One region of the Pseudomonas sp. Van50 genome, then DNA from elsewhere that is predicted to be linked to it. Evidence: predicted binding sites of a transcription regulator. Region 1 holds the regulator's gene; each other region holds the start of a gene.

Evidence for each region. The regulator FliA, encoded in region 1, starts transcription of late flagellar genes. The targets are predictions, from matches to a motif close to CTAAAGTTTNNNNNNNNNNNGCCGNTAA.
Region 2: the regulator FliA is predicted to act here: its motif matches at 4,743-4,770, upstream of ACZ5M5_RS01965 (methyl-accepting chemotaxis protein).
Region 3: the regulator FliA is predicted to act here: its motif matches at 3,391-3,418, upstream of ACZ5M5_RS26245 (methyl-accepting chemotaxis protein).
Region 4: the regulator FliA is predicted to act here: its motif matches at 2,186-2,213, upstream of ACZ5M5_RS14260 (methyl-accepting chemotaxis protein).

What each region holds. Positions count from the first base shown of each region.
Region 1 covers NZ_AP024343.1:1,901,049-1,908,795, forward strand. The annotation lists gene ACZ5M5_RS08380 (hypothetical protein) at 1-28, shown strand, start outside; gene flhA (flagellar biosynthesis protein FlhA) at 165-2,294, shown strand; gene flhF (flagellar biosynthesis protein FlhF) at 2,306-3,655, shown strand; gene fleN (flagellar synthesis regulator FleN) at 3,771-4,601, shown strand; gene fliA (RNA polymerase sigma factor FliA) at 4,598-5,341, shown strand; gene ACZ5M5_RS08405 (chemotaxis response regulator CheY) at 5,508-5,879, shown strand; gene ACZ5M5_RS08410 (protein phosphatase CheZ) at 5,898-6,683, shown strand; gene ACZ5M5_RS08415 (chemotaxis protein CheA) at 6,714-7,747, shown strand, end outside.
Region 2 covers NZ_AP024343.1:453,227-460,973, reverse strand. The annotation lists gene hutU (urocanate hydratase) at 1-342, opposite strand, end outside; partial or broken gene ACZ5M5_RS01990 (HutD/Ves family protein) at 802-1,370, opposite strand; gene hutC (histidine utilization repressor) at 1,367-2,077, opposite strand; gene ACZ5M5_RS01980 (formimidoylglutamate deiminase) at 2,221-3,585, shown strand; gene ACZ5M5_RS01975 (lipocalin family protein) at 3,708-4,277, opposite strand; gene ACZ5M5_RS01970 (hypothetical protein) at 4,309-4,563, opposite strand; gene ACZ5M5_RS01965 (methyl-accepting chemotaxis protein) at 4,848-6,740, shown strand; gene ACZ5M5_RS01960 (DUF924 family protein) at 6,854-7,450, opposite strand; gene ACZ5M5_RS01955 (class 1 fructose-bisphosphatase) at 7,454-7,747, opposite strand, start outside.
Region 3 covers NZ_AP024343.1:6,070,832-6,078,578, reverse strand. The annotation lists gene clpB (ATP-dependent chaperone ClpB) at 53-2,617, shown strand; tRNA gene ACZ5M5_RS26265 (tRNA-Asn) at 2,917-2,992, shown strand; tRNA gene ACZ5M5_RS26260 (tRNA-Pro) at 3,000-3,076, shown strand; tRNA gene ACZ5M5_RS26255 (tRNA-Lys) at 3,082-3,157, shown strand; tRNA gene ACZ5M5_RS26250 (tRNA-Pro) at 3,251-3,327, shown strand; gene ACZ5M5_RS26245 (methyl-accepting chemotaxis protein) at 3,475-5,100, shown strand; gene ACZ5M5_RS26240 (NAD(P)/FAD-dependent oxidoreductase) at 5,253-6,551, opposite strand; gene ACZ5M5_RS26235 (DUF3094 family protein) at 6,612-6,785, opposite strand; gene ACZ5M5_RS26230 (MOSC domain-containing protein) at 6,838-7,365, opposite strand; gene ACZ5M5_RS26225 (DUF1780 domain-containing protein) at 7,362-7,747, opposite strand, start outside.
Region 4 covers NZ_AP024343.1:3,351,630-3,359,376, reverse strand. The annotation lists gene ACZ5M5_RS14280 (LysR substrate-binding domain-containing protein) at 1-388, shown strand, start outside; gene ACZ5M5_RS14275 (MmcQ/YjbR family DNA-binding protein) at 385-735, shown strand; gene ACZ5M5_RS14270 (DUF1294 domain-containing protein) at 806-1,234, opposite strand; gene ACZ5M5_RS14265 (undecaprenyl-diphosphate phosphatase) at 1,231-2,061, opposite strand; gene ACZ5M5_RS14260 (methyl-accepting chemotaxis protein) at 2,335-3,969, shown strand; gene pnuC (nicotinamide riboside transporter PnuC) at 4,281-4,844, shown strand; gene ACZ5M5_RS14250 (AAA family ATPase) at 4,841-5,365, shown strand; gene ACZ5M5_RS14245 (hypothetical protein) at 5,687-6,133, shown strand; gene ACZ5M5_RS14240 (adhesin) at 6,135-6,728, shown strand; gene ACZ5M5_RS14235 (hypothetical protein) at 6,788-7,747, shown strand, end outside.

The DNA.
Region 1 (7,747 bases):
CACACCGCAGCAGATACTGACAGCGTAGTGACCAACCGGTGAGTTGAACCCGGCTGAATGCATGCTGTTGCGAATGTTGGCTGCAAGTTGGAAGGCTTCTTGCAATACCCCGTCTGCGCCCCTTCGGGCGTCAAAAGTTTGCTTCACAGGAACGGGGAAAATCGGTGGATCGCTCACAGTTATTCAGCACTGCGCGCAGCAATGTCGTAGACCTCAGCCGGGGTAATCTGGGCGTGCCGCTGTTGCTGCTGGTCATGCTTGCCATGATGATGCTGCCGGTGCCGCCGTTCCTGCTGGACGTGTTCTTCACGTTCAACATCGCCCTGTCGATCGTCGTGCTGCTGGTATGCGTCTACGCCCTGCGGCCACTGGATTTTGCCGTCTTCCCGACCATCCTGCTGGTGGCCACGCTGCTGCGCCTGGCGCTGAACGTGGCGTCCACCCGCGTGGTGATGCTCCACGGCCAGGACGGGCACGCCGCCGCCGGTAAGGTGATCCAGGCCTTCGGTGAGGTGGTGATCGGCGGTAACTACGTGGTCGGTATCGTGGTCTTCGCCATCTTGATGATCATCAACTTCGTCGTGGTGACCAAGGGTGCCGGGCGGATTTCCGAGGTGAGCGCGCGTTTCACCCTCGATGCGATGCCCGGCAAGCAGATGGCGATCGACGCCGACCTCAACGCCGGTCTCATCGACCAGAGCCAGGCCAAGCTGCGTCGCCTGGAAGTGGCCCAGGAAGCCGAGTTCTACGGTTCCATGGACGGTGCCAGCAAATTCGTGCGCGGTGACGCCATCGCCGGCCTGCTGATTCTGTTCATCAACCTGATCGGCGGCATGGCTGTCGGCATCTTCCAGCACAACATGTCGTTTGGCGACGCCGGCAGGGTCTACGCCTTGCTGACCATTGGTGACGGTTTGGTGGCGCAATTGCCATCACTGTTGTTATCCACAGCGGCCGCGATCATGGTGACCCGTGCTTCGGGCTCCGAAGACATGGGCAAGCAGATCGGTCGGCAGATGTTCGCCTCGCCCAAGGCCCTGGCCGTTGCCGCCGGCCTGATGGCCGTGATGGGCCTGGTGCCGGGGATGCCGCACATTTCCTTCCTGACCATGGCCGCCGCCGCCGCGGGTGGTGCCTACCTGTTCTGGAAGAAGCAGAACGTGCAGAAAGTCCAGGCCCTGCAAGAGGTCAAGCGTCAGCAGGAGTTGCTGCCGTCGCCGGCCCGCGCCATGGAAACCAAGGAGCTGGGCTGGGATGACGTGACCCCGATCGACATGATCGGCCTGGAAGTCGGCTATCGCCTGATTCCCTTGGTCGACCGTAACCAGGGTGGGCAGTTGCTGGCGCGGATCAAGGGCGTGCGCAAGAAGCTCTCCCAGGACCTTGGCTTCCTGATGCCCACCGTACACATTCGCGACAACCTCGACCTGGCGCCGAGCGCCTATCGCCTGACCTTGATGGGGGTGATCCTGGCCGAAGCCGAGATCTACCCCGACCGCGAATTGGCGATCAACCCTGGCCAGGTCTATGGCAGCCTCAACGGCATCACCGCCAAGGATCCGGCTTTCGGCCTGGAAGCGGTGTGGATCGAAATCAGCCAGCGGGCCCAGGCCCAGTCCCTCGGTTATACCGTGGTGGACGCCAGTACCGTGGTGGCGACCCACTTGAACCAGATCCTGTACAAGCACTCCAGCGAGCTGATTGGCCACGAAGAAGTCCAGCAACTCCTGCAAGTGCTGGCCAAAGGCTCGCCGAAGCTGGCTGAAGAGCTGGTGCCGGGTGTGGTTTCGTTGTCGCAGTTGCTCAAGGTGCTGCAGGCGCTGCTGGCCGAACAAGTGCCCGTGCGCGACATACGCAGTATCGCCGAGGCCATCGCCAACAACGCCTCCAAGAGTCAAGATACCGCCGCCTTGGTGGCTGCGGTTCGGGTCGGTGTGTCCCGCGCAATCGTCCAAAGCATTGTAGGCACTGAGTCTGAGCTGCCTGTGATCACCTTGGAGCCAAGGTTGGAACAGATATTGCTCAATAGTCTGCAGAAGGCAGGACAAGGCTCGGAAGAGGGTGTTCTGCTGGAGCCAAGCATGGCCGAGAAGCTGCAGCGTTCGCTGATCGAAGCAGCCCAGCGGCAGGAGATGCAAGGCCAACCGGTGATCCTGCTGGTGGCCGGTCCGATTCGCGCGATGCTCTCGCGATTCGGTCGCCTCGCGGTCCCGGGGCTGCATGTGTTGGCGTACCAGGAAATACCGGACAACAAGCAAGTGACCATCGTTGCGACAGTAGGGCCCAACGGCTGAGGTAGTGGTTTATGCAAGTGAAGCGTTTTTTCGCCGCCGACATGCGTCAGGCCATGAAACTGGTTCGTGACGAGCTGGGCGCTGAAGCAGCCATCATTGGCAACCGTCGTATCGCCGGCGGTGTCGAGCTGACGGCGGCCCTGGATTACAAACTGTCTGCGCTGGCCCCGCGGGTTCCGAACATGGAACTCGAAGACGAGCTGCGCAAGACCCAGTCGCGCATCGCCAGCGCGCAGGCCGAACTGAGCCTGCGCAGCAGCGAAGGCGAGGGTGCCGCGGGCACCAATCGTCAATTGTTCGCCGGTCAGCCGCTGACCGCCGGCCTGCCGTTGACCGCTGCCGAGCCGCTGATCGAGCAGGCCCAGGCCGAACCGCGTCGTCCGGAGCCGGCACCCGCCGCGCCTGCCCGCGGGCTCGACCCGCGCGCCCTGGACTCGATGCGCTTCGAGCTCAACAGCCTGCGCGAGCTGATGGAAGTCCAACTCGGCTCCCTGGCCTGGAACCAACTGCAAGGCAGCCGTCCGGCCCAGGCCAACCTGTGGCGTCGCCTGCAACGCATCGGCTTGTCCGGCCCGTTGTCCCGAGACCTGCTGGCGCTGATCAATGGTATCGAAGAGCCTCGCCAGGCCTGGCGCATGTTGCTGGCGCACCTGGCGCGGATGATCGCCACGCCGGAAGTCGAGCCGCTGGAGGAGGGCGGGGTGATTGCCATGGTCGGTCCTGCCGGCATGGGCAAGACCACCACCCTGGCCAAGCTCGCCGCCCGCTATGTACTCAAGTACGGCGCCCAGAGCATCGCCCTGGTGAGCATGGACAGTTTCCGCATCGGTGCCCAGGAACAACTCAAGACCCTGGGCCGGATCCTCAATGTGTCGGTGACCCATGTGGATCCGGGCCAATCCCTGGCCCAGGCGCTGGAGCCGCTGCTGCGCAAACGCGTCGTGCTGATCGATACCGCCGGCCTGCAAGCCAGCGATCCGGCCCTGCGCATGCAGCTCGAAAGCCTGGCCGGACGCGGTATCAAGTCAAAAAATTATCTCGTGTTGGCAACCACCAGCCAGAAACAGGTTCTAACCGCCGCATACCACAGCTACAAACGCTGCGGACTGGCTGGCTGCATCCTGACTAAGCTGGACGAAACGGCAAGCCTGGGCGAGGTGTTGAGCCTGGCGATCGGTCATGAACTGCCGGTGGCCTACCTGACCGATGGGCCGCGGATCCCGGATGATTTGCATCTGCCGCGCCGTCATCAACTGGTCAGTCGTGCCGTGAGTGTGCAAATGCAGGAAGAACCCAGCGAAGAAGCCATGGCTGACATGTTCGCTGACATCTACCACAGCCCGACCAAGCAGGTCGGCTGAGGTAATCATGAATATTTTTTGTACCTACATCGATGGTCTGCCATGCATTGTTCCTTATGCGAACGCGCAGCCAGTAATGTGGCCTCCGTCTAAGAAGACAAGGTAAAGAACGAACATGGGCAGCATGCATCCCGTACAGGTGATCGCGGTGACCGGCGGCAAAGGTGGCGTCGGGAAGACTAACGTGTCAGTGAACTTGTCCCTGGCTCTGGCAGAGCTTGGCCGACGGGTCATGCTGCTGGACGCCGACCTGGGCCTGGCGAACGTCGACGTGCTGCTGGGGCTTACCCCCAAACGCACCCTGGCGGACGTGATCGAGGGCCGTTGCGAACTGCGCGACGTGCTGTTGCAGGGACCTGGCGGGATTCGCATCGTGCCGGCTGCCTCCGGTACCCAGAGCATGGTCCACCTGACCCCGGCCCAGCACGCGGGCCTGATCCAGGCCTTCAGCGACATCGGCGACAACCTCGATGTGCTGGTGATCGACACCGCGGCCGGCATCGGCGACTCGGTCGTCAGTTTCGTCCGCGCCGCCCAGGAAGTGCTGCTGGTGGTCTGCGACGAACCGACGTCCATCACCGATGCCTACGCCCTGATCAAACTGCTGAACCGCGACTATGGCATGAACCGCTTCCGCGTCCTGGCCAATATGGCCCAGAGCCCGCAGGAAGGGCGCAACCTGTTCGCCAAGTTGACCAAGGTCACCGATCGCTTCCTGGACGTCGCCCTACAATACGTCGGCGCCGTGCCGTACGACGAAAGCGTACGCAAGGCCGTCCAGAAGCAACGCGCCGTTTATGAAGCTTTTCCACGTTCCAAATGCGCGCTGGCGTTCAAGGCGATCGCCCAGAAGGTCGATACCTGGCCACTGCCGGCCAACCCCCGCGGGCATCTGGAATTTTTCGTCGAGCGTCTTGTGCAACAAACAGCAGGGCCCGTGCTATGACAGCCAGCGGTTACAACCATCTCTACAAAAAATCGGCACGGGACGCCCAATACGAATTGATCGAGCGTTATGCGCCACTGGTCAAGCGTATTGCCTACCACTTGCTGGCGCGGTTGCCGGCCAGTGTCCAGGTCGAGGACTTGATCCAGGCCGGCATGATCGGCCTGCTTGAAGTGTCGAACAAATACGACGCCAGCAAAGGTGCCAGTTTCGAGACCTATGCCGGTATCCGCATTCGCGGGGCGATGCTCGATGAGGTCCGCAAGGGCGATTGGGCGCCGCGTTCGGTGCACCGCAATACCCGCATGGTCAGTGACGCGATTCGGGCAATTGAAGCTAAAACCGGGCGTGACGCTAAAGATCACGAAGTTGCGGCCGAACTCCAGTTGAGTCTCGACGATTATTACGGGATTTTGAACGATACCTTGGGCAGCCGCCTGTTCAGTTTCGACGACCTGTTGCAGGACGGCGAACACGAAGGGCTGCACGAGGATAACGCGAGTGCTCACATGGAGCCGTCGCGTGACCTGGAAGATGAACGTTTCCAGAGTGCGCTGGCGGATGCGATTGCCAATTTGCCGGAGCGTGAGCGGCTGGTCTTGGCGCTGTACTACGACGAAGAGCTGAACCTCAAGGAAATCGGTGAGGTCCTGGGGGTCAGCGAATCGCGGGTCAGCCAGTTACACAGCCAGTGCGCGGCCCGTTTGCGGGGGCGTTTGGGGGAGTGGCGAGCGCGTTGACAGGCAGTGTGGGGACACTGCGACGAGGCTGGCCTGGCAGGTGCTGTGCCAGTCTCCATCCGTTGTGCTCCAGACCGTTGTCGAGTGTTGTGCCGGATTGATTGAAATGGCGCGTCCAGGTGCTGGGCGCGTTTAAGACTGCTTGGAGGTCGAATTGGACAAGAACATGAAAATCCTCATCGTTGATGACTTCTCAACGATGCGGCGGATCATTAAAAACCTGTTGCGTGACCTTGGGTTCACCAACACGGCCGAAGCAGATGACGGGACCACTGCGCTCCCGATGTTGCACAGTGGCAACTTCGATTTTCTGGTCACCGACTGGAACATGCCAGGCATGACCGGTATCGACCTGCTGCGCCAGGTGCGTGCCGACGAAAAACTCAAGCATCTCCCGGTGTTGATGGTCACTGCCGAAGCCAAGCGCGAGCAGATCATCGAAGCGGCCCAGGCCGGTGTAAACGGCTATGTGGTCAAACCCTTCACGGCCCAGGCGTTGAAAGAGAAGATCGAAAAAATCTTCGAACGCATCGGTTAACGGCGCCACGGGGGAGCTATGGACAACGAATCTTCAATGGGCGATTTCGAATCGACCCTGAAAAAACATGCCCGCGAACTGGTCGACAGCCTTGAAAAAGGTCGCTTTGGCGATGCGGTTCAAATGATCCATGAGCTCAACCAGACCCGTGACCGCGGTCTGTATCAGGAAGTGGGCAAGCTCACGCGTGAACTGCACAGCGCGATTGTCAATTTCCAGATCGACCCGCACATGCCGCAGGCCGAGGAAGTCTCGCAGATCACCGACGCCACCGAGCGCCTGGGGTATGTGGTCAAACTGACCGAAGCCGCGGCCAACCGCACCATGGATCTGGTGGAAAGCGCAACGCCGCTGGTCAATGGCCTGAGCGAAGAGGCCCAGGCCTTGAGCACCGACTGGGGCCGGTTCATGCGTCGTGAAGTCGGTGCTGAAGAGTTTCGGGAGCTGGCCCGCCGGGTCGACGGTTTCCTGACGCGCAGCAGCACCGAGAACCGCGCCGTGGCAAGCAACCTCAACGACATTCTGCTGGCCCAGGACTATCAAGACCTGACCGGCCAGGTAATCAAGCGTGTGACCCAGTTGGTCACCGAAGTGGAAAGCAACCTGCTCAAACTGGTGTTGATGGCCAGCCAGGTCGACCGCTTTGCAGGCATCGAACACGACCGTGAAGCGATGCTTGCTGAAAAAGATCCACAAAAACATCTCTCTCAGGGTGAAGGTCCGCAAATTCATGCCGATAAAAGAGAAGACGTTATGTCCGGTCAGGACGATGTGGACGATTTGCTGTCCAGCCTTGGATTCTGAGTTTTAGCCCTGTTTTAGGAGCAGCCATTAATGAGCTTCGGCGCCGATGAAGAGATCCTTCAGGATTTCCTGGTTGAGGCCGGCGAGATTCTAGAGCAACTGTCTGAGCAACTGGTCGAGCTGGAAAGTCGACCCGATGATGCAGACTTGCTCAATGCAATTTTTCGCGGTTTCCACACTGTAAAAGGAGGCGCCGGCTTCCTCCAGCTCAACGAGCTGGTGGAGTGCTGTCACATTGCCGAGAACGTGTTCGACATCCTGCGCAAGGGTGAGCGTCGCGTTGACTCGGAATTGATGGACGTGGTGCTCGAAGCGCTGGATGCGGTCAACAGCATGTTCAGCGAAGTGCGCGAGCGCTCGCCGATCACCCCTGCCACCCCTGAGTTGCTCGCCGCGCTGGCACGCCTGGCCGAGCCGCAATCGGCTGACGAAGCGGCGCCGGTTGCCGAAGCGGTGGTTGAAGAGCCGGTCGCCGAAGAATCGGGCGACATCACCGATAACGAATTCGAACAACTGCTGGACTCCCTGAATACCGTCAAGGCCGAGGCCGAGGCGCCGGCTGCTCAGGTCGCACCTGCTGCACAAGCCGCCGGGGCTGCCAGCGATGAAATCACCGATGCCGAGTTCGAGTCGCTGCTCGACCAGCTTCACGGCAAGGGCCAGTTCGCGCCGGATGCGGTCGTCCCGCCGACGGCACCGGTCGCCGCGAAAGCGGCGGGCGACAGCTCCGACATCACCGACGACGAATTCGAAGCGTTGCTCGACCAGTTGCATGGCAAGGGCACCTTTGCCGTTGACGCACTGGATTCGGCCATCGCTTCGGCGCCGACCCCGGCCAAGCCGGCCGCCGCTGCCGCTGGCAGCGATCTGATCAGCGACCACGAATTCGAATCGCTGCTCGATGAGCTGCATGGCAAGGGCAAGTTCAGCGAAGTCGGTACGGCGTCTGCCGCGCCTGCCGCCACCGCGGCGGCACCGGCGGCCAAGGCTGCGCCCAAACCCGCTGCCAAGGCACCGGAACCCAAGGCCGAGCCCGCCAAGCCTGCCGCTGCCGCCGCCGCGGC
Region 2 (7,747 bases), 1.4 Mb from region 1:
CGGCACCAGGTTGGAGTTGGCGATCAGTACACGAGGGGCGTTGCTGTGGGTCTTGAACACGCCCACCGGCTTGCCGGATTGCACCAGCAGGGTTTCGTCGTCATTCAGGTTGGTCAGGCTTTCGACGATCTTGTCGTAGCACTCCCAATTGCGCGCCGCGCGGCCGATGCCACCGTAGACCACCAGTTCCTTGGGGTTCTCGGCCACTTCCGGGTCGAGGTTGTTCATCAACATGCGCAGCGGCGCTTCAGTCAGCCAGCTCTTGGCGGTCAGCGTGTTACCGCGAGGGGCGCGGATTTCAACGTCACGGTATTTTTCGGGTTTGCGGGTAGCGTCGGTCACAGCAAAAACTCCTCAGCGATCAATCCAGACCAGCCCGGGCAGTGGGCAGCGATTTAGCGAACGTTGCGTAGAAGATCGGTGACTCATACGCATACGTCTTTACTTGTATGTACAAGCATATGCAATCAAGCGGCCAACTTGTCGAGGACACGTTTTCAGGATGACGTGAGGATTGGCTGAAAGCCCCGTGATTGAGCGGTTTGAGAGCCAGATGAAATTTCTGGAGGAGGGATTTATGAAGAACACAGGCAGGTTACGAAAGCGCGGTTCTGCGCCACGCTGGGGCATTCGGTAACAAGTTGGTGCGCAGAAGAAACAGCAGGTAGACACTTTGTGGCGAGGGGATTTATCTGTGGGAGCAAGGCTTGCCCGCGACGAAGGCAATGTGGCCTGCCAGAAAATCGAGTCGCCTGCGTCGCGGGCAAGCCTTGCTCCCACAGGGTACTCAAGAAGCTGAAATCAGCGGGCCGTCAGCTCGATCACACAGCATTGGCCGTGGCTGGTGATGTCCAGCAGCCCGGTGTTACCGCTCAATTGCAAGCAGTCGTAGAGGCCCAGGATAACGGCAGACTCGCCAATCCTGATGGTCAATCCCGGGGCCGCGCTGAACACCAGCAACGTCTCCGCTTCGCTGAAGAATCGCTGCTGCCCCCCACCCACTGCAATCGCGCGCGGTAACGCTGCGGTGCATAGATCAGGTTGAAATCCCGAATGGGGCCGCCCAGCAAGGTGCAATGCACATGGCTCTCGCCGCTGAAGGCAAAGGGGTCCAGCGGGCGCAAAGGCCCCGTGGCCTGGCCATCGACGTTCAGCGTCATACCGTCTCCCTGCAAGACGCTGATGATCCGCTCGTAACCGGCAAACGTGGAAAAACCACCCGACTCACCGATATCGGCAATCGACAGACGCCAGCCGAAACCTTCCAGGCCAGTGCCGGCATCGCGAGTGATTTCCTCGGTGCTGCCACCGCCGTTTTTCCACGGCATGCGGGGGTAATCTGCTGCGCGTAAAACCTTCAACTGGCTCATTTATGAAAGCGCCCTTCCAGACTGTGACGGGAACCCGGATGGATCAGGCGCGCGGCGGTCACCGGCTGGCGCCCGGACCAGGTGCGGCGGCGGATCAACAGGCAGGGTTCGCCTCGCTCGATCTGCAGCAGTTTGCACTCGCTCGGCTCGGCCAGAATCGCCTCGACCACATGCTCACCCTCGGTCAGCGGCGCGACCTGGTTCAGGTAGGCGTAGGGCGTCTGCAAGGTGAAGTCCTGCTTGAGGTAGTCCGGCGCCACCAGTGCGTTGACGAAACGGTCCTCGATTTGCACAGGGATGTCGTTCTCGAAATGCACGATCAGCGAATGGAACACCTTCTGGCCTTCACGCATGTCCAGGGCCAGGGCTCGCTCGGAACCGGCCGCCTCTTCCTCCAGCGTGATCACCTTGCAGGTGTGGCGATGACCACGGGAGGCGATTTCGTCGGCGATGTTATGCACTTCGAACAACGCGGATTGGCTCTTGGGCTCGGCGACGAACGTGCCGACCCCCTGCATGCGCACCAACAGGCCGTCGGCGGTCATTTCCCGCAGGGCACGGTTGATGGTCATGCGACTGAAGCCCAACTGGCTGACCAGCTCGCTTTCCGACGGCACGCGGTAATGCGGCGGCCAGTTTCCACTGTCGATCTGCTGGGTGATCATCTGTTTGACGCGGGCGTACAAGGGCGCCGGACTGTCACCCATGTGTGCGGCCAGCGGCGGTTTGGCAGGCGGAGTCGGCACGGCGGTTCCCTGTTCTGCGAATAAGGTTGCTAGCTTGCCGGAGTTTACCGGCCAGGCAAACGTCTGTATATGTATATACAAATTACGCACGATGAGGTTGAACCATGTCCGCCTTCTTTGCCGAACGCGCGCTGCTGCCTAGTGGATGGGCCCATGATGTACGTCTTGAGGTCGATGCCAAGGGCGTCCTGACCCATATCCAGGCCGGTTCCCACGCAGACGGCGCCGAACGGCTGGGCGGTCCGCTGTTGCCGGGCATGCCGAATCTGCACTCCCATGCCTTTCAACGGGCGATGGCCGGGCTGGCGGAAGTGGCGGGCAATCCCAACGACAGTTTCTGGACCTGGCGCGACTTGATGTACCGCCTCGTCGGAAAAATCAGCCCGGATCAACTCGGCATCATCGCCCGCCAGCTGTACATCGAAATGCTCAAGGCCGGCTACACCTCGGTCGCCGAATTCCATTACGTGCACCATGACACCGACGGCGCACCCTACGCCGACCCGGCGGAGCTGGCCCTGCGCATCAGCCACGCCGCCAGCGCCGCCGGCATCGGCCTGACCCTGCTGCCGGTGCTCTACAGCCATTCCGGTTTTGGCGGCCAGGCGCCCAATGACGGGCAGCGCCGGTTCATCAACAGCACCGAAAACTACTTGAAGCTTCAGTCACGCTTGCAATCGATCCTGGCCGGGCAACCGGCCCAGGCCCTGGGCTTGTGCTTCCACTCGCTGCGCGCCGTGACACCCGGGCAGATCCAGGACGTGCTGGCCGCCAGCGACCGTGATTGCCCGGTGCACATCCACATCGCCGAGCAGCAGAAGGAGGTCGACGACTGCCTGAGCTGGAGCGGCGCCCGCCCGCTGCAATGGCTGTACGAAAACACCGAAGTCGACCAGCGCTGGTGCCTGGTTCATGCCACCCACGCCAACGCCCAGGAAGTCAGCCTCATGGCCAAGAGCCGGGCGATTGCCGGCCTGTGCCTGACCACCGAAGCCAACCTGGGGGACGGGATTTTTCCGGCCGTGGATTTCCTCGCCCAGGGCGGGCGCCTGGGTATCGGTTCCGACAGCCATGTGTCCTTGAGCGTGGTCGAAGAATTGCGCTGGCTGGAGTATGGCCAGCGCCTGCGCGACCAACGGCGCAACCGCTTGTATCGGGCGGATCAGCCGATGGTCGGCCGCACCTTGTTCGACGCGGCATTGGAAGGCGGCGCCCAGGCCCTGGGGCAACCGGTCGGTGCCCTCGACATCGGCAAGCGCGCCGACTGGCTGGTGCTCGATGGCAACGACCCGTACCTGGCCACGGCCAATGGCGACGGGATTCTCAATCGCTGGTTGTTTGCCGGCGGCGATCGTCAGGTGCGGGATGTGATGGTCGGTGGACGGTGGGTTGTGCGTGATGGGCGTCATGCCGGCGAAGAGGAAAGCGCTCGGGCGTTCACCCAGGTATTGCGCGAACTTCTAGACTGACGCGGATAAAAAGATGTGGGAGCGAGCTTGCTCGCGATGAGGCCTTCACATTCAACACTAAGGTTGGCTGGAAGTCCGTCATCGCGAGCAAGCTCGCTCCCACATGGGTTCTCAGGAGCCGATCAATTCGAAGTCTTGGCCATCTGCCGATCCGACGCTCGCCAGATCAGTCGTGTCGTGTCATAGCCCTGCTGGCGCGCCTTGCTCAGCAGTTCCTCGCGCACGACGCTATTGACGGTCGGTGTGCGGGACAGCAGCCACATGTAGCGGCGGCTCGGGTCGCCGACGATGGCGGTCTTGTAGTCATCGCTGACGTACAGCACCCAGTATTGCCCTTTCGCCACGCCCGGCACGATCCGTGAAAACCAGTTGTCGAACTCGACCCAGAGCTTGTCGGTCTTGCCCGGCACCTGCGGCGTGGCCGTGCCCCTGGCCTCCTCCCACTGCCAGTCCGAGGTCAGGCAGCGATTGAGCACACCCACGTTGCCGTCTGGCTTGAGGATGTAGTGAGCTTCCGATTGCGCGCAATTGCGCTGGAAATACATGGGCAGACGGGCCAACTCATACCAGGTCCCTTGGTAACGCTTGAGGTTGACGCTGTTGACCGTCTTGGGCGCCAACGGATCCTCGCCAGAAGTGGCACAGCCGGCCAATACCAGGCCAGCCAAAAGCACAAAAACTAACCGCATCATTATTTTTCTCCCGCAGGCCTCTGGCCTCGGTTTACTTCAGGCCTTGGCCGGAAAACATCAACACTTTGTCACCGGCGTATTGCACGCTGATAAAGCTTTTCTGGTCGCCCCAGGTGCAGCTGGACATGCCGAGTGCGCCTGAACAATCGGTCGGTTTCCCCAGCAACGTTTCGACTTCGGCCTTGGGCATGCCAGCCGACAGTTTCGAATAGTTTTCCTGGTTGACCTTGCTGCATGCGGTCAACACGACGCACATAAACAGCAGAGCGATAGATCGCAGCGACATGGTGTAACTCCTGGAACGGAAGGGAGGTGGCAGGGTGCCAACCTGATCCTTAGAAGAGAAAACCCCTATCTGGTTCCCTGACACCCCCAGTATTTATTGGCTGTGCAGAGGTGTTTCATCGATGAGTCACCCGGTTTGTGACGCCGTCGTACCTTTCGTCGGGACTGAGGCCCTGGCGCCTGATGGGTCGGGCTTTGGCGCCGATAAAAAGTCACAGCGCAAAATCCCGCGCTATGGCAAATTGACAGCCCTCCCTGACCCGCCCCTTCGCAGTAGTGTTCTTAATGACCAGAAACATGAAATTCAGCCATAAAATCCTGCTGGCTGCCGCCCTCGTGGTGGCCGTCGCATTCGCCTGTTTCATCCTGTTCAACGACTATCGTCAACGCCAGAGCCTGCATACCAGCACCGAGACCTCCATGCAGGAGCTCGGCAACCTGACCAGCCGTAACATCCAGACGTGGGTCGACGGCCGTATCCAATTGCTACAGTCGCTGGCCCAGCAGATCGCCGTGGACGGCAACAGTGCCGACAGCCTCAAGCGCGCCGTGGGCCTGCCGGCGTACACCGGCAACTTTCAGCTCAGCTATTTCGGCGGCACTGACGGCGTGATGTTCTCGGTACCGGCCGGCAATCGCGCCGCCGACTACGACCCGCGCGCCCGTGGCTGGTACAAGGCCGCCAACAGCGCACAGCAAACCATCGTCACCGAACCGTACATCGCCGCCTCGTCGGGCAAGCTGGTGATCACCGTCGCCACGCCGGTACAGCGCCAGGGGCAGATGATCGGCGTGGCCGGTGCGGACATCGACCTGTCCAGCATCAGCGCCATCATCAACTCGCTGAACTTCGGCGGCCACGGCCACGCGTTCATCGTCAGCGCCGACGGCAAGATCCTGATCCACCCCGACAGCAAGCGCGTGCTCAAGACCCTGGCCGAGGCCTACCCCAACGGCGCGCCGCAGATCAGCCCGGGGGTGAAGGAAGTCGACCTCGACGGCCAGACCCAATTCATCTCCTTCACCCGCGTCAACGGCGTGCCGGGCGCCGACTGGTACGTGGCGCTGGTGCTCGACAAGGACACCGCCCTGGCGATGCTCAGTGAGTTCCGCACGTCGGCGCTGATCGCCATGATCATCGCGGTGGTGTTCATCATCGCCCTGCTGGGCATGTTGATCCGCGTGCTGATGCAACCGCTGCTGACCATGGGCCGCGCCATGCATGACATCGCCGAAGGCGAAGGCGACCTGACCCGGCGCCTGGTCATTCACGGCCATGACGAATTCGGCGCACTGGGCACGTCGTTCAACCGTTTTGTCGAACGCATCCACACCTCGATCCGCGAAGTGGCCTCGGCCACCGGCCAGGTCAACGAAGTCGCCTTGCGCGTGGTCAGCGCGTCCAACTCGTCGATGTTCAACTCCGACCAGCAGGCATCGCGCACCAGCAGCGTGGCTGCGGCCATCAACCAGCTTGGCGCCGCTGCCCAGGAAATCGCCCAGAACGCCGCCCTCGCCTCGCAACATTCCAGCGAGGCCCGCAACCTGGCCGAAGACGGCCAGCAAGTCGTGGATAAAACCATCGCGGCCATGCAGCAGTTGTCGGCCAAGATCAGCGATTCGTGCGGCAACATCGAAACCCTGAACAGCAACACAGTGAACATCGGCCAGATTCTTGAGGTGATCACCAGCATTTCCCAGCAGACCAACCTGCTCGCCCTCAACGCCGCCATCGAAGCGGCCCGGGCCGGTGAAGCCGGGCGCGGCTTCGCGGTGGTGGCCGATGAAGTGCGCAACCTGGCGCACCGCACCCAGGACTCGGCGCAACAAGTGCAGAAGATGATCGAAGAGCTGCAAGTCGGCGCACGGGAAGCGGTGCTGACCATGACCGACAGCCAGCGCCAGAGCGAAAGCAGCGTCGGCATCGCCAACCAGGCCGGCGAGCGACTGGGCAGCGTGACCCAGCGTATCGGTGAAATCGACGGCATGAACCAATCCGTGGCCACCGCCACTGAAGAACAGACCGCCGTGGTGGAATCGATCAACGTCGACATCACCGAGATCAATACGCTGAACCAGGAAGGCGTGGAAAACCTGCAAGCCACCTTGCGGGCCTGTGCCGACCTCGAACAGCAGGCGGCGCGGTTGAAGCAGTTGGTGGGTAGTTTCCGGATCTAGCGCTTTCAAGGGCCCCATCGCGAGCAAGCTCGCTCCCACATTGATGACTTCGAACGCGGTCAACTGTGGGAGCGAGCTTGCTCGCGATAGCGGCGTCAGCTAGATCGAAAGAATCAGAACCTGGACCCAGGCCTGTTCAAAAACTCGATTTCCTCAGCCGTGGACTCGCGCCCCAACACCGCATTGCGATGGGGAAACCGTCCAAACCGGGCAATGATCTTCTGGTGCCGCTCGGCATAATCCAGGTTGTCTTCAAACACCGCCCGTTCCGCTTCCGGTTGCTCTCGGACCAGGTCGATAAACCGCGACACGGCTTCGTTCTGCACCGCCAGGTTTTCGCAGTGTTCGAGTACCAGATAGATGAATACGCGCTGGATCGGCTTGAGTTGTCGGTCGAAACCCGCCGCCAGGCCTTGAGCCACCAGCGCTTGGGCACGCAGGTCGCCGGAAAAAGCCTTGGGGGTGTCGCGAAAGATCATCCGCGGGAGTTGATCGAGCAGTAGCACCAGGGCCAGCCAACCTTCCGGGCGTTGCGCCCAGTCGGTCAATCCGCCGGCCAGTGCCTGCTCGACCCGATCGCCGAAGCGCTCTTGCGCCTGGCGATCATGGCCTTTGCCGAACCACAGCTTGCCCCTGTCAGCCGATATTTCGTCCGGTGTCTGGGCTGCACCAAACCACCAATCGAGCAACGGCTGCCAAGGCTCGGCCATGCTTTACTCCTTGTGGTAAGCCGTGGCGCGAGCCACTTCTTCCTTCGAACCGAGGAACACGGCCACGCGCTGGTGCAGACCTTCAGGCTTGATATCGAGGATGCGCTGGTGACCGTCGGTGGAAGCGCCGCCCGCCTGCTCCACCAGGAACGACATCGGGTTGGCTTCGTACATCAGGCGCAGCTTGCCCGGCTTGGACGGCTCGCGGCTGTCGCGCGGGTACATGAACAAGCCGCCACGGGTCAGGATCCGGTGCACGTCGGCAACCATCGCGGCGACCCAGCGCATGTTGTAGTT
Region 3 (7,747 bases), 2.9 Mb from region 1:
TTCTTCATTCAGGATGTGTTTAGGTCCGGCCTGCTCAAAAGGAAGGTGACCCATGCGTATTGATCGTTTAACCAGCAAATTACAATTGGCCCTGTCCGATGCCCAGTCCCTGGCCGTCGGCCTGGACCACCCCGGTATCGAACCGGCGCATTTGATGCAGGCCATGCTTGAACAGCAGGGCGGCTCCATCAAGCCCCTGTTGATGCAGGTCGGCTTTGACGTCAACAGCCTGCGCAAAGAACTGGCCAAGGAGCTCGACCAGTTACCCAAGATCCAGAATCCGACCGGTGACGTGAACATGTCCCAGGATCTGGCGCGACTGCTCAACCAGGCCGACCGCCTGGCCCAGCAGAAGGGCGACCAGTTCATTTCCAGCGAATTGGTGCTGCTCGCCGCCATGGACGAGAACAGCAAGCTCGGCAAGCTGCTGCTCGGCCAAGGGGTGAGCAAGAAAGCCCTGGAAAATGCCATCAACAACCTGCGTGGCGGCGAAGCGGTCAACGACGCCAATCACGAGGAGTCACGCCAGGCGCTGGACAAATACACCGTCGACCTGACCAAGCGCGCCGAGGAAGGCAAGCTCGACCCGGTGATCGGTCGCGACGATGAAATCCGCCGCACGATCCAGGTGCTGCAACGCCGCACCAAGAACAACCCGGTGCTGATCGGTGAGCCAGGCGTGGGTAAAACCGCCATCGCCGAGGGCCTGGCCCAGCGCATTATCAACGGCGAAGTGCCGGACGGCCTCAAGGGCAAGCGCCTGTTGTCCCTGGACATGGGGGCCTTGATCGCCGGTGCCAAGTACCGTGGCGAGTTCGAAGAACGGCTCAAGGCTTTGCTCAATGAACTGTCCAAGCAAGAAGGGCAGATCATCCTGTTCATCGACGAACTGCACACCATGGTCGGTGCGGGCAAGGGCGAGGGTTCGATGGACGCCGGCAACATGCTCAAGCCTGCGTTGGCCCGGGGCGAGTTGCACTGCGTCGGCGCGACCACGCTCAACGAGTACCGCCAATATATAGAGAAGGATGCGGCGCTGGAGCGGCGCTTCCAGAAAGTGCTGGTGGAGGAACCGAGCGAAGAAGACACCATCGCCATCCTGCGCGGCCTTAAAGAGCGCTATGAAGTTCACCACAAGGTGGCGATCACCGACGGCGCGATCATCGCCGCGGCCAAGCTCAGCCACCGCTACATCACCGACCGTCAATTGCCGGACAAGGCCATCGACCTGATCGACGAGGCGGCCAGCCGCATCCGCATGGAGATCGACTCCAAGCCGGAAGTGCTGGATCGCCTGGAGCGGCGCCTGATCCAGCTCAAGGTCGAGTCCCAGGCCCTGAAGAAAGAAAGCGACGAAGCGGCGAAGAAACGTCTGGAAAGGTTGCAGGAAGAAATCGTTCGTCACGAACGCGAGTATTCCGACCTCGAGGAAATCTGGAACTCGGAGAAAGCCGAGGTCCAGGGCTCGGCGCAGATCCAGCAAAAGATCGAACAGTCTCGCCAGGAACTGGAAGCGGCTCGCCGCAAAGGCGACCTCAACCGCATGGCCGAGCTGCAGTACGGGGTGATCCCGGACCTGGAGCGCAGCCTGCAGATGGTCGACCAGCACGGCAAGAGCGAAAACCAGTTGCTGCGCAGCAAGGTCACCGAGGAAGAAATCGCCGAGGTGGTGTCCAAGTGGACCGGCATTCCGGTCTCGAAAATGCTCGAGGGCGAGCGCGACAAGCTGCTGAAGATGGAAAGCCTGCTGCACCAGCGCGTGATTGGCCAGGAAGAAGCGGTAGTGGCGGTCTCCAACGCTGTGCGCCGGTCCCGCGCCGGGTTGTCGGACCCTAATCGTCCAAGTGGCTCGTTCATGTTCCTCGGCCCGACCGGCGTCGGTAAAACCGAGCTGTGCAAGGCGCTGGCCGAGTTCCTCTTCGACACCGAAGAGGCCATGGTGCGCATCGACATGTCCGAGTTCATGGAGAAGCATTCCGTGGCACGGCTGATCGGTGCGCCACCGGGTTATGTCGGCTATGAAGAGGGTGGTTACCTGACCGAGGCTGTGCGTCGCAAGCCGTACTCGGTGATCCTGCTCGATGAGGTCGAGAAGGCGCACCCGGATGTGTTCAATATCCTGCTGCAAGTGCTGGAGGATGGTCGTCTGACCGACAGCCACGGACGTACGGTGGACTTCCGCAACACGGTGATCGTGATGACCTCCAACCTGGGCTCGACACAGATCCAGGAGTTGGTGGGCGACCGTGAGGCGCAGCGCGCGGCGGTGATGGATGCGATCTCTACCCACTTCCGCCCGGAATTCATCAACCGGGTCGACGAGGTGGTGATCTTCGAGCCGTTGGCCCGGGATCAGATTGCCGGCATTACCGAGATCCAATTGGGTCGTCTGCGCAGCCGTCTCACCGAGCGCGAGCTCAAGCTGCAATTGAGCGACGAGGCCTTGGACAAGCTGATCGCGGTGGGTTACGACCCGGTCTACGGTGCGCGGCCGCTCAAACGAGCGATCCAGCGCTGGATCGAAAACCCGCTGGCGCAGTTGATTCTGTCCGGTCGCTTCATGCCGGGCGAAACCGTAACCGGTACGGTGGAGAACGACGAAATCGTCTTCAACTGAAGGGCGGCTCTGTCGGCGATGGAAATGGCCTTGCCTTGCAAGGCCATTTTTTTCATCAGGCCGTTGAACTCAAAGGAAAAGGCTTGTAAAGTGCGCCCCGCAGTACGTCACCCCAAGGGCGACTTCTCACTGAGAAGGAATCCAAAATAAGTTGCAAATCATTGTCTTGAAAGCAATTTAAGGGGTTGACAGAGGTTTTGAAGATTGTAGAATAGCGCGCCTCAGACACACGAACGCAGCGATGCGTAAGGGTAGAAGAGGTTGAAGCTAGCTTCAACGTTGTAGCTTGAAATATCAGTTCCGTGATAGCTCAGTCGGTAGAGCAAATGACTGTTAATCATTGGGTCCCAGGTTCGAGTCCTGGTCACGGAGCCATTTCAATCGGGGTATAGCGCAGTCCGGTAGCGCGCCTGCTTTGGGAGCAGGATGTCAGGAGTTCGAATCCCCTTACCCCGACCATATTTGGGTCGTTAGCTCAGTTGGTAGAGCAGTTGGCTTTTAACCAATTGGTCGTAGGTTCGAATCCCACACGACCCACCATTTTTGAAACCAGTTCGCTGGAATCGAATCTTAAGATCAGAGGCCAAAAGCGCTGATCGAGAAGGCGACTTGCGAAGGTCGCCTTTTTTTTACCGGGGTATAGCGCAGTCCGGTAGCGCGCCTGCTTTGGGAGCAGGATGTCAGGAGTTCGAATCCCCTTACCCCGACCATATTGAAAATCCTCGTATCGAAAGATACGGGGATTTTTTTTTGCCCGTAATAAAGTGGACTGACTTAAGTCGTCGTACGACCTGCCGATAACCCAGCGACAGGGGCGTGGCCCCATCTCAGGCCAACAATAAAAAAAGGCACCCCTTATGGTTCTTCGTCAGTTGAATATTGCCCCGCGTGCCGCGTTGGGTTTTGCCTTGATTGCCGTGTTGGTGGCGTTGCTCGGGGTATTCGCGCTGGGGCAGATGTCGAGCATCCGTGACAGTGAAGTCGCCGTGGAAACCCAATGGCTGCCCAGCATCCGTGGAGGTGATGAGATTCGCGAGTGGATGCTGCGTATCCGCACGATTTCCCTGCGCATGGCCCTGGACCAGGACCCGAAGAATATCCCGGTGTACCGCGGACAAATGGACACCCGTGACAAAGAACTGGGCGAAAAAATCGCGGCTTACGAAAAGCTTGTCGTGACGCCTGAAGGCAGGGCCCTTTACGACCAATTCAAGCAGACCTTTGCCGCTTACCGTACCGGTATCGCGCAATCCTTCACCCTGGCGGAGCAGGGGCGTCGGGACGAGCTGATCAAGCTGTTGCTGGTGGACATGAAGACCGTGGTGGATGGTTCCGGCAAGCAGCTCAACGATCTGGCGGAGTTGTTCTCCAAACAGGTGTCCATCGAGAGCCAGAAGTCCCAGGAGCACTACACCAACTCCCGGATGATCGTCAGCCTGTTCGTGGTGCTCGCGGCCCTGGCCACGGTCGTGCTGGCCATGCTGCTCACCCGCAGTATCGTCAAACCCTTGGGCGAGGCGCTGAATGCCGCTGAGAGCGTGGCCCGAGGTGACCTGACCCGACCGATCGAGACCCATGGCAACGACGAAGTGAGCCGCTTGCTCAAGGCGCTGGCGACCATGCAGCAGAACCTGCGGGAAACCCTGCAGGGCATCAGCGGCTCGGCTGCACAGCTGGCCACCGCCGCTGATGAGCTGAACGCCGTCACGCTCGACAGCACCCACAGCCTGCAACAACAGAATAATGAAATTGAACAAGCTGCCACGGCGGTCACTGAAATGACCACGGCCGTGGAAGAGGTCGCGCGCAATGCGGTTTCCACCTCCGATGCCACGCGTCAGTCCAGTGAATCGGCGTCCCTGGGGCAGCAGCGGGTCAGCGACACAGTCGATGCCATCGGTGCCCTTGCCAGCGATGTGCAGGTGACGGGTGGCCTGGTGCAATCGTTGGCCAACCAATCGCAGGATATCGGCAAGGTGCTGGACGTGATCCGCGCCATCGCCGAGCAGACCAACCTGCTGGCCCTCAACGCCGCCATTGAAGCGGCCCGGGCGGGTGAGAGCGGACGTGGGTTTGCGGTGGTGGCGGACGAAGTCCGGGCGCTGGCTTATCGCACGCAGCAATCGACCCAGGAAATCGAGCAAATGGTCCAGGGCATGCGCAGCGGTGCCACCCAGGCACTCGATTCCATGCAGGCCAGTTCCAGTCGCGCCGCCAGCACCCTGGCCATGGCGGAGCGGGCAGGGGACGCGCTGCAGACCATCACGGCCTCGGTCAATGAAATCCACGAACGCAACCTGGTCATCGCCAGCGCCGCCGAAGAACAGGCGCAAGTGGCCCGCGAGGTGGATCGCAACCTGGTGAACATTCGTGATTTGTCGGTGCGCTCGGCCTCCGGTGCGGACCAGACCAGTGCCTCCAGCCATGAGTTGTCGCAACTGGCGAATTCGCTGCGCACGATGGTGCAGCGGTTTCAGGTTTGATTGAGGGTTAAGCACTGGCTGTGCCGCCCTCATCGCGAGCAAGCTCGCTCCCACAGGATGACCGCGATCAACTGTGGGAGCGAGCTTGCTCGCGATTGCGATGGATCATTCAGCCTCGATATTGCTGATCCAGCGCAATCGTCAGTCAGGCCTCAGTGCAACTTCAGCCTAGGTTCGGTCCCGCGCCCGATCTTGCTGCCCAGCATCAGCATGGCCGTGCGGAACATCCCGTACAGCGCCATCTGGTGCATGCGGTACAGCGAGACGTAGAACATCCGCGCCAACCAGCCTTCGAGCATTACGCTGCCGGTCAGGTTGCCCATCAGGTTGCCCACCGCCGAGAACCGTGACAGCGAAATCAGCGAGCCGTAGTCGGTGTATTTGTAGTCGGGCAGGGCCTTGCCTTCGATTCGCAGCTTCAGGGATTTGGCCAGCAGCGAGGCCTGCTGGTGCGCGGCCTGGGCGCGGGGCGGAACATTGCGATCACTGCCGGGTTGCGGGCAGGCGGCGCAATCGCCGAAGGCGAAGATGTTCTCGTCGCGGGTGGTTTGTAGCGTCGGCAGCACTTGCAACTGGTTGATCCGGTTGGTCTCCAGTCCGTCGATGTCCTTGAGGAAGTCCGGGGCGCGAATCCCGGCGGCCCAGACTTTCAGGCTCGCGTCGATCACCTGGCCGTCCGCGGTAATCAGGCTGTCGGCGGTCACCTGGCTGACGGCGGCGTTGGTCATGACGTTGACCCCGAGTTTCTCCAGGGTCTTGTGCACCGGCCCGCCGATACGCTCCGGCAGCGCTGGCAAGACCCGTGGACCCGCCTCGATCAGGGTGATGTGCATGTTCTCCGGCTTGATCCGGTCCAGGCCATAGGCGTGCAGTTCGTGAGCGGCATTATGCAGTTCGGCCGCCAGTTCGACACCGGTCGCACCGGCGCCGACGATGGCGACGCTGATGCGCTCGACAATATCGGTCTGTCCGGCGTGGGCACGCAGATAGTGGTGGAGCAATTGCTGATGGAAGCGCTCGGCCTGCTTGCGCGTGTCGAGGAACAGGCAGTGCTGCGCCGCGCCTTCGGTACCGAAGTCATTGGTGGTGCTGCCGACGGCAATCACCAGGCTGTCGTAGCCCAATTCCCGAGCCGGCAACAGCTCGACGCCCGCCTCGTCATAGGTGGCGGCCAGCTGGATTCTCTTGCGCTCCCGGTCCAGGCCGCTCATGCGCCCAAGCTGGAACTCGAAATGGTTCCATTTTGCCTGGGCGACGTAGTTGAGTTCGTCTTCGGAAGAGTTCAGGGAGCCGGCAGCCACTTCATGCAGCAGGGGTTTCCAGATGTGGGTCAGGTTCGCGTCGACCAGCATCACACTGGCCGTGCCACGCTTGCCCAGAGTCTTACCCAGACGGGTAGCCAACTCCAGACCGCCGGCGCCGCCGCCAACGATGACAATACGATGAGTCATGGGGATATCTCGCAAGGCTAAAGGAATTCGGTACCGTTACCCGAGCGAGCGCCAAGCGGCTCATAGCGTCAGGTAACTGATCAGTCGGCTCAACAGGCCCAGGCCAATCGTGATGGCCAGTACCACCACCAGGAGCATCCACGGCCGGAAAGGCCGGCGCTCGACTCGGTGCTGGGACAGTTGCAGGTACTCTTCGACATGCTTCTGGTCATCTGGGTTCAGGCGGCTGGTCATAAAGGCCTCGTCAGGTAGACGTTGCGAAAGGTGAAGGCGTTACAGCGTCCGGCTAGCCGGCATTGAAAGCAGCGTAGCCGCTCGCCGGCACAGGTTCGACGCTCAGGCTGTCGTCCAGGCGAATGATTCCACTTTTTAACACCCGGGCGGTGATTCCGCCATGGCCGCGTACGGCCTGGAACGTACCTTCGCCGAGGTTGCGCTCCAATCGGGCGCAAGGCTGGCACCAGCCGGTGGTTTCGAAGATGGCTTGGCCGATGCGAAAGCGCCGGCCCTTGAGGCTGAACAGATTGATGCCGCTGACCACTATATTGCGTCGCAGCTCCTGTGGCAGCACCGGCTGGTCCTCGGGGCGGCCCATCAGCGAGCCGATCACGGCCAGGTGTTCCCATTGGATCAACGTCACTTGTCGCGCATTGCGTACACCGGGGCGGGCATGATCGCCGGTCAGTCCGGCTTCCAGGCGGGCCTCCACGGCGTCCAGTTCGATCATCGGCGCGTGACCCTGGGGGCGCACGCCAATCCAGCGTACGCGGCCCTGCTGCGGCACGGCGGCGATCAGTTCCTGCAATGGGCTCACAGGCTGATCCCGACGTCGAACACGATGCTGCGCCCCAGGTTGCCTCGCAAAAAATCCGGCGCGTCGGGGTGGGCGAACAGCACCCGGGCAAACGTCGGCCCCACCAGCGACAGCGAGCGCCAGCCCTGGCGCAGGTATTCGGTCGGCGGTGGAAAGTGACTGTTGAGGTCCAACACTTCGCGCTTGAGGCTGGCGAAGGCGATGATGTCCAGGTCGCCCAGGTCCATGCCGCGTTCGGTGTAGTTGTGGGCTTTCTTGCGCAGGGTCGGGGCCAGGCGCATCAGGAATTCATTGGCCGGGATTCGCCGGGGCTTGGCCTCGCGGCGCACCAGCTGGCTGAGGGAAAAGGCGCTGCGGCGACGTTGCAGTTCATCGCGCCATT
Region 4 (7,747 bases), 1.5 Mb from region 1:
CGAAGGACGGCGGATCGAGACCCCGAACGATCTGGAGGCGTTGCCGGTGCTGGGGGCGTTGGAAGCCGATCGCCTGGTGCATCTGCGTCTGGTCAAGAGCGATGGACAGCGTGTGGAACTGAGCCTGGAGGCTCGTCTGGGCATCGATGACTTCATTGTGCGTCGAGCCTGCACCCTCGCCGGCCTGGGCTTCACTTTATTGCCGAGCATGTATTGCGAGCAGGAATTGCGGGACGGCACACTGGTGGAACTGCTGCCGGGATGGTCGTTGCCCGACGGCTGGCTACAGGCGGTCTACCCGCATCGGCGCGGCATGTTGCCAGCGGTCCGCGCCTGGATCGATCATTTGGTGGAAGCCTTCGAGGGCTGTGGAGATAGAACACTATGAGGTTGAGCGAAGAGGATGTCGCGCAGTTTTGCCTGGGTTTGCCCGGTGCCAGGGAAGACTACAAATGGGGCGGCGTGCGGGTGTTTTCCATCGCCGGGAACAAGATGTTCGCCCTCCAGGGCCTGCGGGGCGACTCGTTGGCGTTCAAGGTCGACAAGGATCTGTTCCTGGGTCACTGCGACCGGCCAGGCATTCACCCCGCGCCTTACCTGGCACGGGCCCAGTGGGTCATCATGCAGCTACCCTACCCGCTGGGGGCCGAAGAACTGCGTGGCCTGCTGCAACGCTCGCACCAATTGGTGGTCGGCAAGTTACCGAAGCGTACCCAGGTCGGGTTGTTGCTGTAGTGGCGGCGCGACTGACCCGCCGCCATCGCGAGCAAGCTCGCTCCCACAGGTTTGAAGTCAAGCTGGTTGTCTAGGACAACGCCAACAGATAACCACCCAGGAACAACTGGTCGATCCAGAACACCTGGTGCAACAGTACGATGAACCAGAACACCACCTGGAACGAGACTTTGCGGGTCTTGTGGCGAAACAGCTGCTGGGCCAGCAAGGCTCCAGGCCAACCGCCGGCCAGCTCCAGTGCATGCAGCACGTTCTCCGGGGTGCGCCAGGCCTCGGCGCGCGCCTTGCGCTTGTCGCTCCAGTACAGCAGGAACGCCACCACACTGACGACACCGTAGGCTGCCATCGGCACCCACGACACCGCCCGCAGCCCGAACAGCAGCGAGCCGAACAGCGGCAAGGCGCAGAGCAGCGCAAAGACCATCAGCTTGAGCCGCAGGTGCTGCACAGCGCCGCCGGCATTGCCCCCTGCGCGTTTACGGGCGCCTGAATCGTTCATGGCTTGGCGGCGGTCCAATCCACCCAGCCGAACTGCCAGGTGGCCAGGATCAACAGGCCAAAGGCGATGCGATACCAGGCGAACACGGCGTAGCTGTGGCTGGCGATGAACCGCAGCAGGCCCTTGACCGCGATCATGGCGAAAATGAACGCCGTGACAAAACCAATGGCGAACACCGGGAAATCCGCCGGGACGAACAGTTCGCGGTACTTGTAGCCCGAGTAGACGGCTGCGCCGACCATGGTGGGCATCGCCAGGAAGAACGAGAACTCGGTAGCGGTTTTACGCGACAGGCCAAACAGCAAGCCACCAATGATGGTCGCGCCGGAACGGGAGGTGCCCGGGATCATCGCAATGCACTGGGCCAGGCCGACCTTCAACGCATCCTTCCAGGAGATCTCGTCCACCGTTTCGGCATGCACCTGGTGCTGGCGCTTCTCGGCCCAGAGCATCACCACACCACCCACCACCAGCGCGGCGGCTACGGTGATCGGGTTGAACAGATAGTGGTGAATCCAGTCTGCAAACAGCACGCCCAGGACTACGGCAGGCAGGAAGGCGATCAGCAGGTTGGCGGTAAACCGGCGGGCGCCGGGTTGCGTCGGCAGGCCCAGCACCACGTCGAAGATCTTGCGCCGAAACTCCCAGACCACCGCGAGGATCGCGCCAAGCTGGATGATGATGTTGAATGCCATCGCTCGTTCGCCACCGAACTCGAGCAAGTCGGCGACAATGATCTGGTGTCCCGTGCTGGAAATCGGCAGAAATTCCGTCAAACCTTCCACTACGCCAAGAATCAGTGCCGAAAAGGCGGTCCACAAATCCATTCATCCCCCAAAAAAGACGCTGTTCATGCAGGTCTTATCAATATTCAAGTGTCATGCAGGTACACGCAGCGGCTGCACGATAACCGCGACCTTTCAAAAAAAACCAATGAAAAATCAGAACAGGCTCAGGTTTTGCGCTGCGGGGCCGAAATCCTATCAGACAAGCCCTGATAACGCTGCCGCGTTATGACCCAGATCAATCATGGATAGCCGCCGGGCGCTAAAGTGCCGGCCGTCGTTAATGACAAGAATAAGAACCCGGAGTGACAGCGTATGAATAGCTTGCGCAGTGTGTCGATCAGCCGACGCTTGTGGCTCATCCTGATCGTGGCCATCGTGATGTTGTTCACGCTCGGCGCCTTCATGCTCAAGCAGATCCACACGGACCTGTATCAGGCCAAGGTGCAGAAGACCCAGCATGTGGTGCAGACCGCCAGTGGTGTACTGAGCTACTACCATGGCCTGGAAACCGCTGGGACCCTGACCCGCGAGGCGGCGCAGAAGCAAGCCCTCAGCGCGGTACGAGGCCTGCGCTATGACCAGAGCGACTATTTCTGGATCAACGATCTGACGCCGGTCATGGTCATGCACCCGACCAACCCGAAACTCGAAGGCCAGAATCTCTCGGCGATCCGCGACCCGAACGGTTTTGCGCTGTTCAACGAAATGGTCGCCATCGCCAAGGCCAAGGGTGCAGGGATCATCGACTATCTCTGGCCCAAGCCGGGCGCCGAAGCGCCAGTCGGCAAGACCTCCTACGTCAAACTGTTCGAACCGTGGGGCTGGATCATCGGTTCCGGTGTGTACGTGGACGACGTCCAGACAGAATTCCGGTCCCAGTTGATCAAGGCTTCGTTGATTGGGTTGGCGATCACCCTGGTCATGGGCCTGCTGCTGACCCTGATCGTACGCAGCATCGTCCGCCCGCTTCAAGAGACCGTCAACGCCATGGCCAATATCGCCAGCGGCGAGAGCGACCTGACCCGCACCCTCGACACCCACGGCCAGGACGAAGTCACCCAACTGGCCCGGCACTTCAACGCCTTTACCGCCAAATTGCGCCAGGTGGTGAGCCAGTTGCAGGAGTCGGCCAGTGCACTGGGGCAATCTTCCAGCGAATTGGGCAACGACGCGGCTCAAGCCCAGGAACGCAGCCAACAGCAGTCGCAGCAAATGGAACTGGTGGCCACCGCGATCAACGAAGTGACCTATGGCGTGCAGGATGTGGCCAAGAATGCCGAGCACGCGGCCAGTGAGATGCGCGACGCCGAATCCCAGGCCCAGCAAGGCCAGGTCAACATCGATGGCAGCTTGCAGCAGATCGACCGCCTGTCCCAGACCATCGATCAAGCCGTGGAAGTGATTCGCACCCTGGCCAGTGAAAGCACCCAGATCGGCAGTGTGCTGGAGGTGATTCGCTCCATCGCCGAACAAACCAACCTGTTGGCCCTCAACGCCGCGATCGAGGCCGCCCGCGCCGGCGAGCAAGGCCGAGGCTTTGCGGTGGTCGCCGATGAAGTGCGGTTGCTGGCCCAGCGTACACAGAAATCCACCGCCGAGATCCAGGCGATGATCGAGCGCCTGCAAACCCATTCCGAAGCCGCCGTGAAAGTCATCGGCGACAGCAGCCGTGCCTCGCAACTGACCATCGAACAGGCCGGCCTCGCCGGTGCCAGCCTCAACGCCATCGGCCAGGCCCTGCGCAACCTCAACAGCCTGAACGCCTCCATTGCCAGCGCCACCCTGCAACAGGCCCATGTGGTGGAAGACATCAACCAAAACGTCACCCAGGCCGCCGGACTGTCCCACAGCACCGCCATGGCCGCCGAACAATCCAGCCAGGCAAGCAGCCGCCTCAAGGCACTGAGTGAACAGTTGAACGGGTTGCTCAAGCAATTCCGGGTCTAACGATCGGTGGATGATCCCTGTGTGGGAGCGGGCTTGCTCGCGATAGCGGTCGCACATTCAGCATTGATGCAAGCTGACCCACCGCTATCGCGAGCAAGCTCGCTCCCACATTGGTTTGGTGTTGGTTCCAAGCTTGGTATTCACAGCTCCCACATTGGTTTGGCATGGGTCTCTGGTTGGGTGTCAACCACAAATCCCTTGTGGGAGCGAGCTTGCTCGCGATAGCGGCAGCCCATCCGACATTGGTATTGGAGCTCTCCACGCCATAGCGTTTACAATCGCCGCCCTCTCCTCTTTCCCAAGGAATCGCCATGTCCGGGCTTGAACTGTTTGCCGCAGCCCTCGGCGTGATCGCCGTCTGGTTGACCGTCAAGCAGAACCCCTGGTGCTGGCCCATCGGCCTGGTCATGGTGCTGCTGTACAGCTGGATTTTTTTCGAGGTGAAGTTGTACTCGGACATGCTGCTGCAGGTTGTCTACGCGGTGCTGCAACTCTACGGCTGGTGGCAATGGACCCGTGCCGGGCGCAATCATGATGGGCGCCAGGTCAGCCGCCTCGGTGGGCCATCGGTGTTGCTCGGCCTGGCCATCGGCGCGGCGGGCAGCTTGCTGTTGGGGGCCGCCATGGCCCACTGGACGGACGCCGCCCAGCCCTGGCTCGACGCCGCGCTCACGGGGTTCAGCCTCGTGGCCCAGTGGTGGATGGCGCAAAAACGCGTGCAATGCTGGCCGCTGTGGATCGCCCTGGACGTGATTTTCGTTGGCTTGTTCATCTACAAGGGCTTGCACCTGACCGCCGCACTCTATGCCCTGTTCACCCTGCTGGCCGTGCAAGGCTGGCGCGAATGGCGCGCCGACCCGGCCCTGCGCGCATGAAGGTGGTGGTCCTGACCGGCCCGGAATCCAGCGGCAAAAGCTGGCTGGCGGCGCAATTGCAGGAACACTTCGGTGGCGTGCGGGTGGATGAGTACGTGCGCCATTTCATGGAGCAGACCCAACGCGATACCTGCCTGGCCGACATCACCGACATCGCCTCCGGCCAACTGGCCTGGGAAGACCAGGCGCGTGCCCATCGGCCGGCGCTGCTGATCCTCGACACTCACCTGTTGAGTAACATCCTCTGGAGCCAGACCCTGTTCGGCGATTGCCCGGAGTGGCTCGAACCGGCGCTGCTGGCCCGTCATTACGACCTGCACCTGTTGTTGAGCCCTGAGCAGGTCGAATGGACGGGCGACGGTTTGCGTTGCCAGCCCGAGTTGACGGAACGGCTGGCGTTTTTCCAGGCGATCGAGACTTGGCTGAGGCGACATCGGCAACCTTTCCAGGTCATTCAGGGCAACTGGGTGCAACGCCGCCAGCAAGTGTTTGCAGCCGTTACCCGACTGCTTGAAGCCTGAGCACCGCTGGATTTGTTTCACTTCTGAAACAGCGCACGCGTACCAAACCCTGATTCAACCCCGTTTCATGTCCTTGTCATCAAGACTGTCAAGCTGCTGAAACACTCGCCTGAAAGCCTGGATCCAGAGCCCTGGAACGGCTGATGGCCATTTGGCCGCCAGGCGCCTGTCTCAACGCTGAAACAGTATCCCTTCCCGGGGCTCCCTGCCTTAATCCAACCCATTGAATTGGCAGATATTTCAAAACACGGCACAACACCTGCTCTTCCTCACTTCGCAACGCTGGACCAGGGCCAGCCCACCGAAGAAGGAATCGATGCCGTGGGGACTTTCGAAAGAAGTTTGACCTGTCTGCTCGTGATCGGCTGCGCCGCCAGCGCAACGCTCAGCCTGCCAGTACAGGCCGAGGGCAACGGCGTCATCGTACTCAGCCGTGACGTACAACCCATCGCAATCGGTCGCAACGGCGGCAAAGACCCCTACCCGACCACCGTCAATGCCAACCCCTCCGAACGAATCAACCAAGCGACCGCCAGCATCGAACTGAGCGATGGCGAATTCGCCAGCGTGGCCAGCGGCTCGTCGATCCGCAACATCGTCACCCCCAATACCGGCGTGCAGGGTTTGAACGTGGTCACCAACCCCAACGGCATGCCGGGCATGAATGCCGGTCACGGTGGCGGTAGTGGTGGAGCGATCTCCGGCACCATCAACCGCTCGTTGAGTTCCGGCCTGGCCCCGCTGGGTCGGCTGGCGGGAGGTCAGTGACATGAAACCCGTGCTGTTTCTACTCGCCCTGATCATGCTTTCCCTGCTCAGCTCTTTCACCGTATTTGCCGATTCGGGTGTTGCGGTGGTCAGCAGCGCCAACCTGCAGGATTCCGGCAGCCATTACACCGGCAACTTCAACGTCAACCAGGCGGCCGGCGACCAGATCCAACAAACCAACACCCGGGCCATCGCCATTGGCGACCACGCCCAGGCAAGCACCCACGTGCGGCAACGTATCGACACCCAGGCCAACCCTTCCATGAACGCCACCGCCCGCATCGGTGGCCATTCCTTCAGCAACGGCAACGGCGTGCTGGGCGTCAACCAGTCCGCCGGGGCCAACAACCAGATGGCCAATGTCATGCGGGTGGGCATCAGTGCTCATCCGCAGAGCATGGACGACAGCGCCCTGTCCCAACAGAACGTGGCGTTGTTACCGAACTCAGGAGCAACTGGCGCCCCAACCGGCAGTCGCCAGGTCGTTACCAGCGACCAGGCCTTCACCGGCAGCCGAGGGGTAATCCAGGTGAACCAGAGCGCCGGGGTGGGGAACCGAATGGCTAACACCCTGAGCATCCGGGTCGCTGATTGACCTGGGGGCTACATAAGAAAGTACCGACACTTAACCAACGACACGCAAGGAGAAACACCATGAAACCTACAATGGCACTCAAACCATTGGTTTTCGCTCTCGCCGCGGTCATGGCAATGGCTGCACAGGCCGATGGTAACGGGCGTGGCAACGGCCACGGTAACGGCCACGGCAATCAAGGCCCAAGAGGTCCGTCGCTCGAGCAACTGCTCTCTATCAGCGCCGGGGCTGGCGCGACCGTGCTGGATGAGCAAAACAGCGACGGCAACGTCGTGACCAACCAAGCCACCCGCAACACCGCTGAAGCCACTGACTCGCTCAATGGCAGCAACGGCAACATGGGCGCCAACATTGCCGGTGGCGACGGCAACCAGCAGGACAACGCCGCCGCCCTGGCCACCGCCGACGAAAGCTTCATCTTCGGCTCGGCTGTCGCCGCCTCCAGCGCCACGCAGGTCAATAACAACAACTACGTCAAGAACAACTCCACGCAAAACAACGCCTCGCTCACCAATGCGGGCAACAACGGCTCCGGCAACATCGGTATCAACGTGACCGCCGGGAACTTCAACCAGCAGAAAAACAACCTGGCCATTGCCGTATCCGGGGGCCGTGTCGCCCAGGCCTCGGCCTCGGCTGACCAGTCCTCCACCGGCCTTGTGGTCGACAACAAAGGCGTGCGGACCTACAAGACCGACACCCTCACCAGCACCTACAGCGCCTCAGGCACGTTCAAGGCAAAAGGTACCGGTACCGCCGAAGACAACGACCATGGCGGCTGGGGCAACAAAGGCGGCTACGGCGGCGGTCATGATGACGACAAGTTCAAGTTCTCCGCCGTGGGGACTTTCGAACTGGCCGGCAGCAACACCCAGCAGGTGCTGACCCGCGACGGTTGGAAAAACCCTGTGATCAACAACGCCACCATGACCAACTCCATGAACGGCTTCTCCGGTAACGGCGGCGCCAACGTGTCGGCAGGCGTGGGCAACCAGCAAAGCAACTCGCTGTCCATCGCA